DNA from 2 places in the Bradyrhizobium sp. USDA3010 genome. Region 1 is predicted to be linked to the other one. Evidence: predicted binding sites of a transcription regulator. Region 1 holds the regulator's gene; the other holds the start of a gene.
The links. Region 1 encodes PhoB, which activates phosphate uptake and scavenging genes when phosphate is short. Its sites were predicted from a motif close to TGTCATNNANCTGTCAT; they were not measured.
Positions count from the first base shown of each region.

Region 2: the regulator PhoB is predicted to act here: its motif matches at 2,152-2,168, upstream of AC066Y_RS13735 (UDP-2,3-diacylglucosamine diphosphatase).

Region 1 is NZ_JBWJZD010000001.1:398,964-404,831, reverse strand. It holds gene pstA (phosphate ABC transporter permease PstA) at 1-540, shown strand, start outside; gene pstB (phosphate ABC transporter ATP-binding protein PstB) at 537-1,358, shown strand; gene phoU (phosphate signaling complex protein PhoU) at 1,370-2,086, shown strand; gene phoB (phosphate regulon transcriptional regulator PhoB) at 2,216-2,926, shown strand; gene AC066Y_RS01720 (GcrA family cell cycle regulator) at 3,216-3,728, opposite strand; gene AC066Y_RS01715 (acetylornithine transaminase) at 4,225-5,430, shown strand; gene argF (ornithine carbamoyltransferase) at 5,430-5,868, shown strand, end outside.
Region 2 is NZ_JBWJZD010000007.1:126,878-132,745, reverse strand. It holds gene AC066Y_RS13745 (threonine/serine dehydratase) at 1-185, opposite strand, end outside; gene AC066Y_RS13740 (glycosyltransferase family 4 protein) at 228-1,319, opposite strand; gene AC066Y_RS13735 (UDP-2,3-diacylglucosamine diphosphatase) at 1,316-2,128, opposite strand; gene thiD (bifunctional hydroxymethylpyrimidine kinase/phosphomethylpyrimidine kinase) at 2,466-3,263, opposite strand; gene AC066Y_RS13725 (Lrp/AsnC ligand binding domain-containing protein) at 3,457-3,702, shown strand; gene AC066Y_RS13720 (TetR/AcrR family transcriptional regulator) at 3,746-4,303, opposite strand; gene AC066Y_RS13715 (hypothetical protein) at 4,476-5,150, shown strand; gene AC066Y_RS13710 (DoxX family membrane protein) at 5,171-5,524, shown strand; gene AC066Y_RS13705 (c-type cytochrome) at 5,549-5,868, opposite strand, start outside.

The DNA of each region.
Region 1 (5,868 bases):
ACCTCGGTGATCCGCTTCATCAACGACATCCTGCTCAGCGCGCCCTCGATCATCATCGGCCTGTTCATCTACGGTGCGGTGGTGGTGCCGATGCGCGGCTTCTCGGCGATTGCAGGCAGTCTCGCGCTCGCCGTGATCGTGATCCCGGTCGTGCTGCGCACCACCGAGGACATGCTGCTGCTGGTGCCCAATCCGCTGCGCGAGGCGGCCTCCGCGCTTGGCCTGCCGCGTTCGCTGGTGATCAAGCGGATCGCTTATCGTGCTGCGCGTAGCGGCTTGATCACCGGCGTGCTGCTGGCGACCGCTCGCGTCGCAGGTGAAACTGCGCCGCTGCTGTTCACCGCGCTGTCGAACCAGTTCTTCAGCTGGGACTTGACCAAGACGATGGCCAACCTGCCGGTGACCATCAACAACTTCGTGCAGAGCCCTTACGCCTACTGGAAAGAGCTGGCGTGGAGCGGTGCGCTGCTGATCACCTTCACTGTGCTCGCGCTGAATATCGGCGCGCGTATCCTTGGTGCCGAAAGGGCCGCAAAATGACCGAGCTTTCCGTTTCAACGAGTAACCCGAGCCACGTTGCTCCGCATACGCCGCTGCCGGAAGCGCCGCCGAAGGTCACGGTGCGCAACCTCAACTTCTACTACGGCGAGCACCACGCGCTGAAGAACATCAACCTGACGCTCGGCACCAACCGCGTTACGGCGTTCATCGGCCCGTCGGGCTGCGGCAAGTCGACCCTGCTGCGCATCTTCAACCGGATGTACGATCTCTATCCGGGGCAGCGCGCGGTCGGCCAGCTGATGCTGGACCAGACCAACATTCTCGATCCCAAGCTCGACCTCAATCTGCTCCGCGCGCGGGTCGGCATGGTGTTCCAGAAGCCGACGCCGTTCCCGATGACGATCTACGAGAATATCGCCTTCGGCATCCGCCTCTACGAGAAGATCTCGAAGTCCGAGATGGACGACCGGGTCGAGAAGGCGCTGCGCGGCGGCGCGCTGTGGAACGAGGTCAAGGACAAGCTGAACGCCTCCGGCCTGTCGCTCTCCGGCGGCCAGCAGCAGCGGCTGTGCATCGCGCGCACCGTGGCGGTGCGTCCCGAGGTGATCCTGTTCGACGAGCCGTGCTCGGCGCTCGACCCGATTTCGACCGCCAAGGTCGAGGAGCTGATCCAGGAGCTGTCCGAGGACTACACGATCGCGATCGTCACCCACAACATGCAGCAGGCGGCGCGCGTCTCCGACAAGACCGCCTTCATGTATCTCGGCGAGCTGATCGAGTTCGACGACACCAACAAGATCTTCACCTCGCCGAGCGATCGACGGACTCAGGATTACATCACCGGCCGGTTCGGCTGAGGAGATACAAGATGGCTTCTGAACATACCGCCAAGGCATTCGACAGCGACCTGCAGGAGTTGACCCGCCTGGTCGCCGAGATGGGCGGCCTCGTCGAGCGGATGATTACCGAGTCGGTCGACGCGCTGATCCGTCGCGACGTTGCGCTCGGCAAGCGCGTGGTCGCCGCCGACATCGAGATCGACAATCTTCAGCGCGTCATCGAAGAGCGCGCGGTGCTGACGATCGCCCGCCGCCAGCCGATGGCGATCGACCTGCGTGAAATCGTCAGCGCGATGCGCGTGGCCACCGATCTCGAGCGGATCGGCGACCTCGCCAAGAACATGGGCAAGCGCGTCGCGGCGCTGGAAAGCGATTTCCAGCCGCTGAAGCTGATCCGCGGCCTGGAGCACATGACCGACCTCGTGCTGTCGCAGGTCAAGTCGGTGCTCGACGCCTATGCCGCGCACGACCTGCCGGCGGCGATGAACGTCTGGAAGGGCGACGAGGAGGTCGATGCGATCTGCACCTCGCTGTTCCGCGAGCTCTTGACCTACATGATGGAGGATCCGCGCAACATCTCGTTCTGCATCCATCTGATGTTCTGCGCCAAGAACATCGAGCGGATCGGCGATCACGCCACCAACATCGCCGAGACCGTGTTCTACATGATCGAGGGCCAGCAGATCACCGACAAGCGTCCGAAGGGCGACATGACCAATTTTGCCACCACTGTGCCGGGTACCTAGGACATGATCCGCAGCGCGGAGCCGGATTGTCTTCACGACAAGTCGTTTCCGCGGGGATTATGCCCAGGAAGGTAAGCGTTTCGGTTTGCGTCTGGGCAACGGATCACCACAGAGAGAGAACTTAAACCGATGAGCGCACGCATTCTGGTAGTCGAAGACGAGGAAGCGCTGACGACACTGTTGCGCTACAACCTCGATGCGGAAGGCTACGATGTCGAAACGGTCGGGCGCGGCGACGATGCCGACACCCGCCTGAAGGAGCGCGTTCCCGACCTCGTGGTACTGGACTGGATGCTGCCGGGCCTGTCCGGCATCGAGCTGTGTCGCCGCCTGCGGGCGCGTCCCGAGACCAAGCAGCTTCCGATCATCATGCTGACCGCCCGCGGCGAGGAGAGCGAGCGCGTGCGCGGGCTTGCCACCGGCGCCGACGACTACATCGTCAAGCCGTTCTCGGTGCCGGAATTACTGGCACGGGTGAAGGGCCTGCTGCGCCGCGCGAGCCCGGAGCGGCTTGCGACCGTGCTGACCTACGGCGACATCGAGCTCGATCGCGAGAAGCGCCGCGTGGCGCGCTCGGGCCGTCCGATCGATCTCGGTCCGACCGAGTATCGGCTGCTCGAATTCTTCCTCGAGCATCCCGGCCGCGTGTTCAGCCGCGAACAGCTGCTCGACAGCGTCTGGGGTCGCGACATCTATATCGATGAGCGTACCGTCGACGTGCATATCGGCCGCCTGCGCAAGCTGCTCAATCCGGGCCGCGAGCAAGATCCGATCCGCACCGTGCGCGGCGCCGGTTATGCGCTCGACGACCGCTTCGCGAAGGCCGAGCCGCAGCCGTAAGGCCGGCCGGCAATCGCAAGCCACAATACGGCGTCGTCCCGGCGCAGGCCGGGACCCATAACCACTGTTCTCTTTTGCTTGCATGCGCTGGTGCCACAGCCGCCTTAAACCACTTGCACCAGTGGTAATGGGTCCCGGCCTGCGCCGGGACGACGCCAGTGATGTAGTGCGTTCTCCGCTTCAAACACCGCCCCGGATTTCGCTTCGCTCCATCCGGGCTACGATCACATAAAAAAATCCCCGCTTTCGCGGGGATTTGTTTTTGCAGTCCAGGCTGGTTTCCCGAGTGCTACTTGATCTGTGGCTTCGCCGACGGCCGGCGGCGATCGGCGGCGGGCTGGTAGGCGACGCGCGAGTGATGCGCGCAATAGGGCAGGCCGGCGAGCGCCTTGCCGCCGCAGAAGAAGAATTCCGGGCTCGAGGGATCTCCGACCGGCCAGTGGCAGGTGGCCTCGTTGAGCTCGAGCAGCGACAGCCGCTGGCTCATCGGCACCACATTGTCGAAGGAGATCGGATCGGGCTCCATCTCCACCTCGAAGGCGTGCGCGAGCGCGGTGTTGCCGCGCGACACCGGGCGCGCCACCCGCATCATGTGCTGGGCGGGACGGGCCTTGCGCTGCCGCGGCGCAGCCGTGGAGGGGGCCTTGGCGCGGCCGGAGAGGCCGAGCCGATGTACTTTGCCGATCACGGCGTTTCGCGTCACATTGCCAAGTTCCGCCGCGATCTGGCTGGCCGAGAGGCCGGATTCCCAGAGCTTCTTCAGCTGCTCGACGCGATCGTCGGACCAAGTCAATACAGTCATCGCATTCTTCCTTTCGCATGGCGCCGGCCACTCATCGGAGCGGCGCTGCGAGCCAATCTGGACAAATATCCCTGCGGCCAGAATCCCTTAGCCCTCGCCGGGCACGGTGTTGCGCCCGAACGTTTACGCGAGACACGAAGGCTACTTAGAGGGTCCAGTACTGCCGCACGAGATGTCGTACCCGACAGGCCAAACGCTACAATATGGCGTGACTCTGGCGCAAGAGTCCGCGGCCGTGCGTCCACATGTTCCCACAAAGTTAAGCATTGCTGTGAGGCTTTTCCACCGCACCGGAATGCTCCGGATTGCGCCGGTTTCGCATTGCAGGAAGGCCAGCAAAGGCCGGCTCCTGGCGATTGACACTGACCGGCCGCCGCATAGAATGACCCGCACGTGCCGCCCGCAAAGGCGGCCGTTTTGTTTTCCGAAGCTGGCGGTTGCTGCGTAGGCGTCAAGGCGCGCAGCGATTGACGGCTTCAAACCGGCAGTGAACGCCATGACCAACGCCTCGTCGCATCTGCTCCCCGTCTTCGCCCGGGTCGATCTCGGCTTCGAGCGCGGCGAGGGCGCCTGGCTGATCGCAACCAATGGCGACCGCTATCTCGATTTCACCTCGGGCGTCGCGGTGAACGCGCTTGGGCATGCGCATCCGCATCTGGTCAAGGCGCTGCAGGAGCAGGCGACCAAGCTCTGGCACATGTCGAACCTGTTCAAGAGCCCGGACGGCGAGGTGCTTGCCGCGCGACTGTGCGAGCAGAGTTTTGCCGACTTCGTGTTCTTCTGCAATTCCGGCGCCGAAGCGATGGAGGGCGTGATCAAGCTGGTGCGCCACCACCACTTCTCCAAGGGCCATCCGGAGCGCTACCGCATCATCACCTTCGAAGGCGCCTTCCATGGCCGCACGCTGGGCACGCTGGCTGCGACCGGCTCGGCGAAATATCTCGAGGGCTTTGGCCCGCCGATGGACGGCTTCGACCAGGTGCCGCACGGCGACATCGAGGCGGTGAAGAAGGCGATCGGCCCGCACACCGCCGGCATCCTGATCGAGCCGGTGCAGGGCGAGGGCGGCGTGCGCTCGGCGCCGCAGTCGTTCTTCAAGGCACTGCGCGCGCTGTGCGACGAGCATGGCCTGCTGCTCGCCTTCGACGAGGTGCAGACCGGCATGGGCCGCACCGGCGAGCTGTTCGCCTACAAGCGCACCGGCGTCACGCCAGACGTGATGTCGCTGGCGAAGGCGCTCGGCGGCGGGTTCCCGATCGGCGCGGTGCTGGCGACCGCGGACGCTGCGGCCGGCATGGCGCCGGGCTCGCACGGCTCGACTTTCGGCGGCAATCCGCTGGCGGTCGCCGCCGCCAATGCCGTGCTCGATGTCATGCTCAAGCCCGGATTCTTCGAGCACGTGCAGAAGATGTCGCTGCTGCTCAAGCAGAAGCTCGCTTCCGTCGTCGACCGCTATCCCGGCGTGCTGTCGGAGGTGCGCGGCGAGGGCCTGTTGATCGGCGTCAAGGCGGTGGTGCCGTCGGGCGATCTGATCGCCGCGCTGCGCAACGAGAAGCTGCTCACCGTCGGCGCAGGCGACAATGTGGTGCGGTTCCTGGCGCCCCTGATCGTGACCGAGGCCGAGATCGACCAATCGATCACAGCGCTCGAGCGCGCCTGCTCTGTGCTATCGGCGCCGCAGCCGAAGAAGGCGGCTGGATAATGAGCAAGCCGGTCCGTCACTTCCTCGACATCAACGAGCTGCCGCTCGCCGAGCTGCGCAACATGCTCGAAGCCGGAGCCGCCATGAAGGCGAAGCTGAAGGCGCATGAGAAGGGCAGTAAGCCGCTCGAAGGCAAGACGCTGGCGATGATCTTCGAACGCCCGTCGACCCGCACAAGGGTGTCGTTCGACGTCGGCATGCGCCAGCTCGGCGGTGAATCCATCATGCTGACCGGCGCCGAGATGCAGCTCGGCCGCGGCGAGACCATCGCCGACACCGCGCGCGTGCTGTCACGTTATGTCGATGCGATCATGATCCGCATCCTCAACCATGACGCGCTGCTCGAGCTCGCCGCCCACGCCACCGTGCCCGTCATCAACGGCCTGACCCGGCGTTCGCATCCCTGCCAGGTGATGGCCGACCTTATGACATATGAGG
Region 2 (5,868 bases), on a different contig from region 1:
CCGCGGAACTTGAACGATCCGGTCCGTTGCAGCATCTCGGGCTTGAGGAAGACCTGGGTGCCGACGCGTTCGTTGAGAACGGGGAAAGTCAGGAGCGGCGTGCGCACCGCGAACGGCGCGACCACCCTTGCGGCGGCATCGATGTCCGCAGCGGCGACGGGTGGATTGAGAGTGATGTCCGTCATCCGCGATTTGTATCGCGTCGGGACGGAGCACGGCAAGACGCTTTAGCGTGAGTTTGGCTGAGGCGCCGGCAACGCCGCGAAATGATGCTCTTCGGCGCCGAATTCGAGCGCCTGGCCCTCGCCGTCGGGCGCCGCGGGGCGGACGTTCATGCAGCGGTCGATGAACACCCGGGCCGAAGCCTGCCAGGTGTGGAGCGCGGCGAAATCGACGCAGGCCCGCCGCGGGATGCTGAGCGCCTCCAGGCAGGCGTGGCGCAGATCCTCGTCGAGCACGCCGACCGGCGCCGCGCCGATCACGTCGCGGGGACCGGTGACCGGAAAAGCGGCAACCGGCAGGCCGCTGGCCAACGCCTCGAGCAGCACCAAACCGAACGTATCGGTGCGGCTGGGGAAAACGAACACATCGGCCGCGGCATAGATTTCGGCCAATTCTTCCCCATGGCGGGCGCCGAGGAAGAGGGCTTCCGGATATTTCCGCTCCAGCGCCGCCCGCGCCGGGCCGTCGCCGACCACCACCTTGGTGCCGGGCAGATCGAGATCGAGGAATGCTTCGAGGTTCTTCTCCACCGCCACCCGGCCGACGCTGAGATAGACTGGCTGCGGCAGGCAAAGATCGACATCGCGCGGATGGAACAGCGCGGTATCGACGCCGCGCGACCACAGCACCACGTTGCGGAAGCCGCGCTGGCGCAGTTCGGCGGCCAGCGCCGGGGTCGCGGCCATCACCGCCCGGCTCGGCCTGTGGAACCAGCGCAGCGCACGCCACACCCACGCTTCCGGAACAGGCGTGCGTGCCGAGACGTATTCGGGGAACCGGGTGTGGAAGCTCGTCGTGAACGGCACGCCGCGCTTGCGGCAATAGCGGCGGACCGACAGCCCGATCGGGCCTTCGGTCGCGATATGGATGCTGTCGGGCCTGGCCGCCTCGATCAGGCTGGCGACCTTGGCCTGGTACGGCAGCGCCAGCCGGAGATCGCGATAGCTCGGCATCGCGAAGGTACGAAACTCGTCCGGGGTCAGGAAGCTCACCTCGACGCCGAGCGATTTCGCCGCCTGTGCCATCATGGTCAGCGTGCGGACAACCCCGTTGACCTGGGGATGCCACGCATCGGTCGCGACCAGGATATGCGTCATGCAGCGCGTGCCGTCACTCGCGGAACTGGCGCGATCCGGCGCACCGGGTCGGTCCAGGTGATGATCTCGAAATGGCCGTCCTCGTGCTCGGCGAGCGCGGTGCAGCTCTCCACCCAGTCGCCGCAATTCATGTAGCGGATGCCGTGCTCGTCATGAATCGTCGCGTAATGGATGTGGCCGCAGATCACGCCGTCGCAGCCGTGACGCCGCGCTTCGCCGGCCAGCGTCGCCTCGAACGCGCCGATATAGTTCACCGCCTTCTTGACCTTCAGCTTGGCCCATTGCGACAGCGACCAGTACGGCACGCCGAACATCTTGCGGAAGAAGTTGACGAAGCGATTCATCTGGATCGCGAAGTCGTAGGCCTTGTCGCCGAGATGGGCGAGCCAGCGCGCGTTCTGCACTACGAGATCGAAGATGTCGCCGTGAATCACGAGGTAGCGCTTGCCGTCGGCGCCGGTGTGAACGGTGTTCTCCACCACGTCGATGCCGCCGAAATGCGTGCCGTAATATTTGCGCAGGAACTCGTCGTGGTTGCCCGGGACGTAGATCACCTTGGCGCCCTTGCGCGCCTTGCGCAGCATCTTCTGCACGAAATCGTTGTGGGTCTGCGGCCAGTACCAGTTCGACTTCAGCGCCCAGCCGTCGACGATATCACCAACGAGGTAGATCGTGTCGGCATCGTGGGAGCGGAGGAAGTCCAGCAGGCGGTCGGCTTGCGAACCGCGGGCTCCGAGATGAACATCGGAGATAAACAAAGTGCGAAAGCGCCGCTCGGGACTTTCTTCACTCAAGGAGTCACTTCCCATGCCTGTGCACCTAACAGATTCCTGTGACAAGGCGATGACGATCCCCGCGACCCAAGGCCTCACTAACAGTTAACGAGAATCAGCAGCACGCCCCTCCAGTGCGGATAACAGCGGCGTGCGACAATCTGGCGACATGGGTGAACGCGGCTGTGCGGAACAGGCGTTGTGTTGCATGCATATCGCAGAGGAACAGCGAAGCGATTGAATGCGTGGCCCATTGAATACGTAGCCCGGATGAAGCGAAGCGCAATCCGGGGTCTTGCGTCCGCGGATGGCCTGTTCCCGGATTTCGCTTCGCTTCATCCGGGCTACAAACTTCATCCGGGCTACAAGAGCGTCAGTAATATTTGTGGAAGTGGTGCACCGGCCCGTGGCCGCGTCCGACGGCGAAGCGATCGGCGGCGGCGATTGCATCCGTGATCCAGGCCTTGGCGTTGCGCACGGCGGTCTCCATGCCTTCGCCCTTCGCGAGTCCTGCCGCGATCGCCGATGACAGCGAGCAGCCGGTGCCGTGCGTGTTCGATGTCGCAATGCGCGGCGCCGCGAGCGCGATGCTGCGCGCGCCGTCGATCAGATAGTCGATGCTCTCCGCGCCGTGCCCATGGCCGCCCTTGACCAGCACCGCGCGACATCCCATCGCCAGCAATTGCCGGCCCTGTCGTTCGACGTCGGCCTCGCTCGCAGCAACCGGCTCGTTCAGCAGCGCCGCCGCTTCCGGCAGGTTCGGCGTGATCAGCGAGGCCAGTGGAAACAGCATGGTCTTCAGCGCATCGACCGCCTCGGCTGCCAGCAGCCGATCGCCCGAGGTTGCGACCATCACCGGATCGAGCACGACATGGCGCGGCGCCCAGCGCTTCAGCGCGCCCGCGATCGCCACGATCGTCTCGGCCTGCGCCACCATGCCGATCTTGACCGCGCCGATTTCGAGGTCGGAGAACACCGCATCGATCTGGGCCGTGACGAACGAAGCGGGCACGGGGTGGATGCCGCTGACCCCCGTGGTGTTCTGCGCGGTCAGCGCCGTGATAGCCGAGGCGCCATAGACCCCGAGCGCGGCGAAGCTCTTGAGGTCGGCCTGGATGCCCGCCCCGCCCGAGGAATCCGAGCCGGCAATGGTGAGCGCGACCGGCGTCATGTTGCGGGACCGGCGGTTGCGACGAATGAGACCATGACGAACGAGATCATGGCCTGTCCTAGCCCGGCCGCCCATCGGCAGCAAGTTCGCCTGACTTGCCCGCGAGTTGGCCTTGTTGCCCCCTTGCCTTGACCCCTTGCCTTGGCCGCCCGTTTTTGGCCTATAGTCGCGGAAATCCCCGGAGACGACTTTGATGGTTCCTTTCTTCGTCCAGATCAAATGCAAGCTCGGCCAGTCCTACACCGTCGCCAACGCGCTGGCGGAAGCCGAGATTGCGTCCGAGATCTATTCCACCGCGGGCAATTACGATCTGCTGGTCAAGTTCTACGTCGACCACGACACCGACATCGGCCATTTCATCAACGAGAAGGTTCAGGTGATCCCGGGCATCCAGGACACCCTCACCATCATCACCTTCAAGGCGTTCGGCGCGAAGTAGCGCATAGACCTCCATGCGTGCCCGATAGGCGAGGCGCACGCCGCTAGGCGGCCGGCGCCGAGTCGATCAGCGCCTTCAGGAACGTGACAACGATACGGCCGCTGCGATTCACTTCGCCGGCCCTCGACAAGAGCGCCATGCCGCGCCCCAATGCGATGAAGCCGGTAGCGATCTCCACGGGATCAGCGGGCGCCTGCTTGCCAAGCAACTCGAACAGGCGCGCCACCAGCACGCCCAGCGCACGGCGGTGCTTGCGGTTGAGTTCGTTATAGCCTTGCGCGAAAGTCGGGCTGCGCAGCGCCTGCAATTGCAGCTCGATCGCCAGCACGGCAAACCCCGGATCCGAATTGGCGGTGGCGGCCCATTTTTCGAGGCCCGCCATGACCTTCGCAGGCTCGCCCGGCGTCTGCCCCAATACGCCTTCGATTTTCGCACGCTCCTCGGATTGGTGCCGTTGCACCAGTTCCAGGAGGATCGCCTCCTTGTCGGGAAAATTCGAATAGAACGCGCCCTGCGAGAATCCGGCTGCGTCGGCGATGTCGCGCACGGAGGCCTGCGCAAACCCCTTCTTGACGATCTCCTCGCGCGCCGCCTCGATCAAGAGACTCTTCGTACGGGCCTGACTTTCCTCGCGATTTAGCCTGGGCAACGGATAGGACTCCCGAACTTGCAAATACCAATTGATTTTCAGATATCATCTGATATCTATCTCAGATAGCAGTTGATATTTGTAACTCGACGGGTCGGCTGGACGCGCACGGAGTAGCTATATCATGCAGATCAGACGATTGGACCGTACGCTCGCGATTCTGGCGACGCTCGCGGCGTCGACCGTCGCCGCCATGGTGATCGGTATCCTCACCACCAAGGGTTCGCAGGACTTCTTCCAGACCGCCCGCTCCGTCGAAGCCTATGGCGGGTATCTGGGGACATCCCTCGTGCCGTTCGGCCTGCGGCTCAATCTCGGGCTCGATAATCTCTTCATGATCTTCTACGGCGCATTTTTCACTGTGCTAGCCGCCCGGCTGCGCACCATCATGGACCCCTATCTGCTGGGCGTCGCGCTCGCCTCCATGATGCTCACGGTTATCCTCGATTGCGTCGAGAACCACCACATCATGACCATGGTGCATGCGATCCAGAACGGATTGCCGCTGTCGCCGGCCGATGGGGAGCTGCAGATGATCGCCTCCCAGGTCAAGTTTCACGCCAGCTATCTCGCAGTCTTGCTGTTCTCGTTCGGCTTCCTGCAGTTCGGCAGGCTCGGCAGGACCATCGCGGCGGTGCTGTGGTGCTACATCCCGTTCGGGGTCCTGATTTCGGTCACGCCGGTGGAGCAGGCGAAGGCACTGGTCCTGGGACGGACAATCTTCTTCGTCTTTGCCTTCATCCTGTCCGCCGTCCTGTTCGCTTCACAGGCCAAAAGCCACGGTCGGAACAGCCAATAACAAGCCCGGAGGATCCCCTGATGCCGATCACGATGGTCACGATTGCCGGACGAAGCCTGCTCGCATTGCTGTTCATCCTTGCCGGCGCAGCCAAGATCGCTGGCCCGAAGCCGTTCCTCGACCACATGGCGGCACACCATATTCCCGGCATGCTGCTGCCGCTGGTCATCGCGCTCGAGCTTGGTGCGGGCCTGGCGTTGCTGATCGGCTGGCAGCCGTCATTTACCGCCGGCGCGCTTGCGCTGTTTTGCCTCGCAACCGCGTTCGGGTTTCATCTCGACCTCGCCGATAAGGCGGAACGAACGCTCTTCTTCAAGGACCTCGCGATTGCCGGTGGCTTGATGGTCATTGCGGCCGGTACGTGGCGCGGATAGCAGGCCAACTATCACCCGGCGCAATCAGGAAGGATCCGTCTTGTCCGCCTTGCGCGTCGGCTTCGGCGGCCCCTCGACCGGCGGCAGCGACTTGATGTATTCGGCGATCGCGTCGCGATCGGTCGGCGAGAGTTGCGAGGTGTTGCGGATCACGCGCACCATCGATCCGCCGGCGCTGTCGCCGTCCGGCGTCTGGCCGCTCTCGAGGAAATAGGCGATGTCCTTCGCGCTCCAGTCGGCGATCCCCCGCGGCGTGATGTTGGGCACCCAGCCTTCGCCTTCGGGATTCGGGCCGCCGGCGAAGCGCTGCGAGGTGATAATGCCGCCGAGGAAATTGCGCGGGC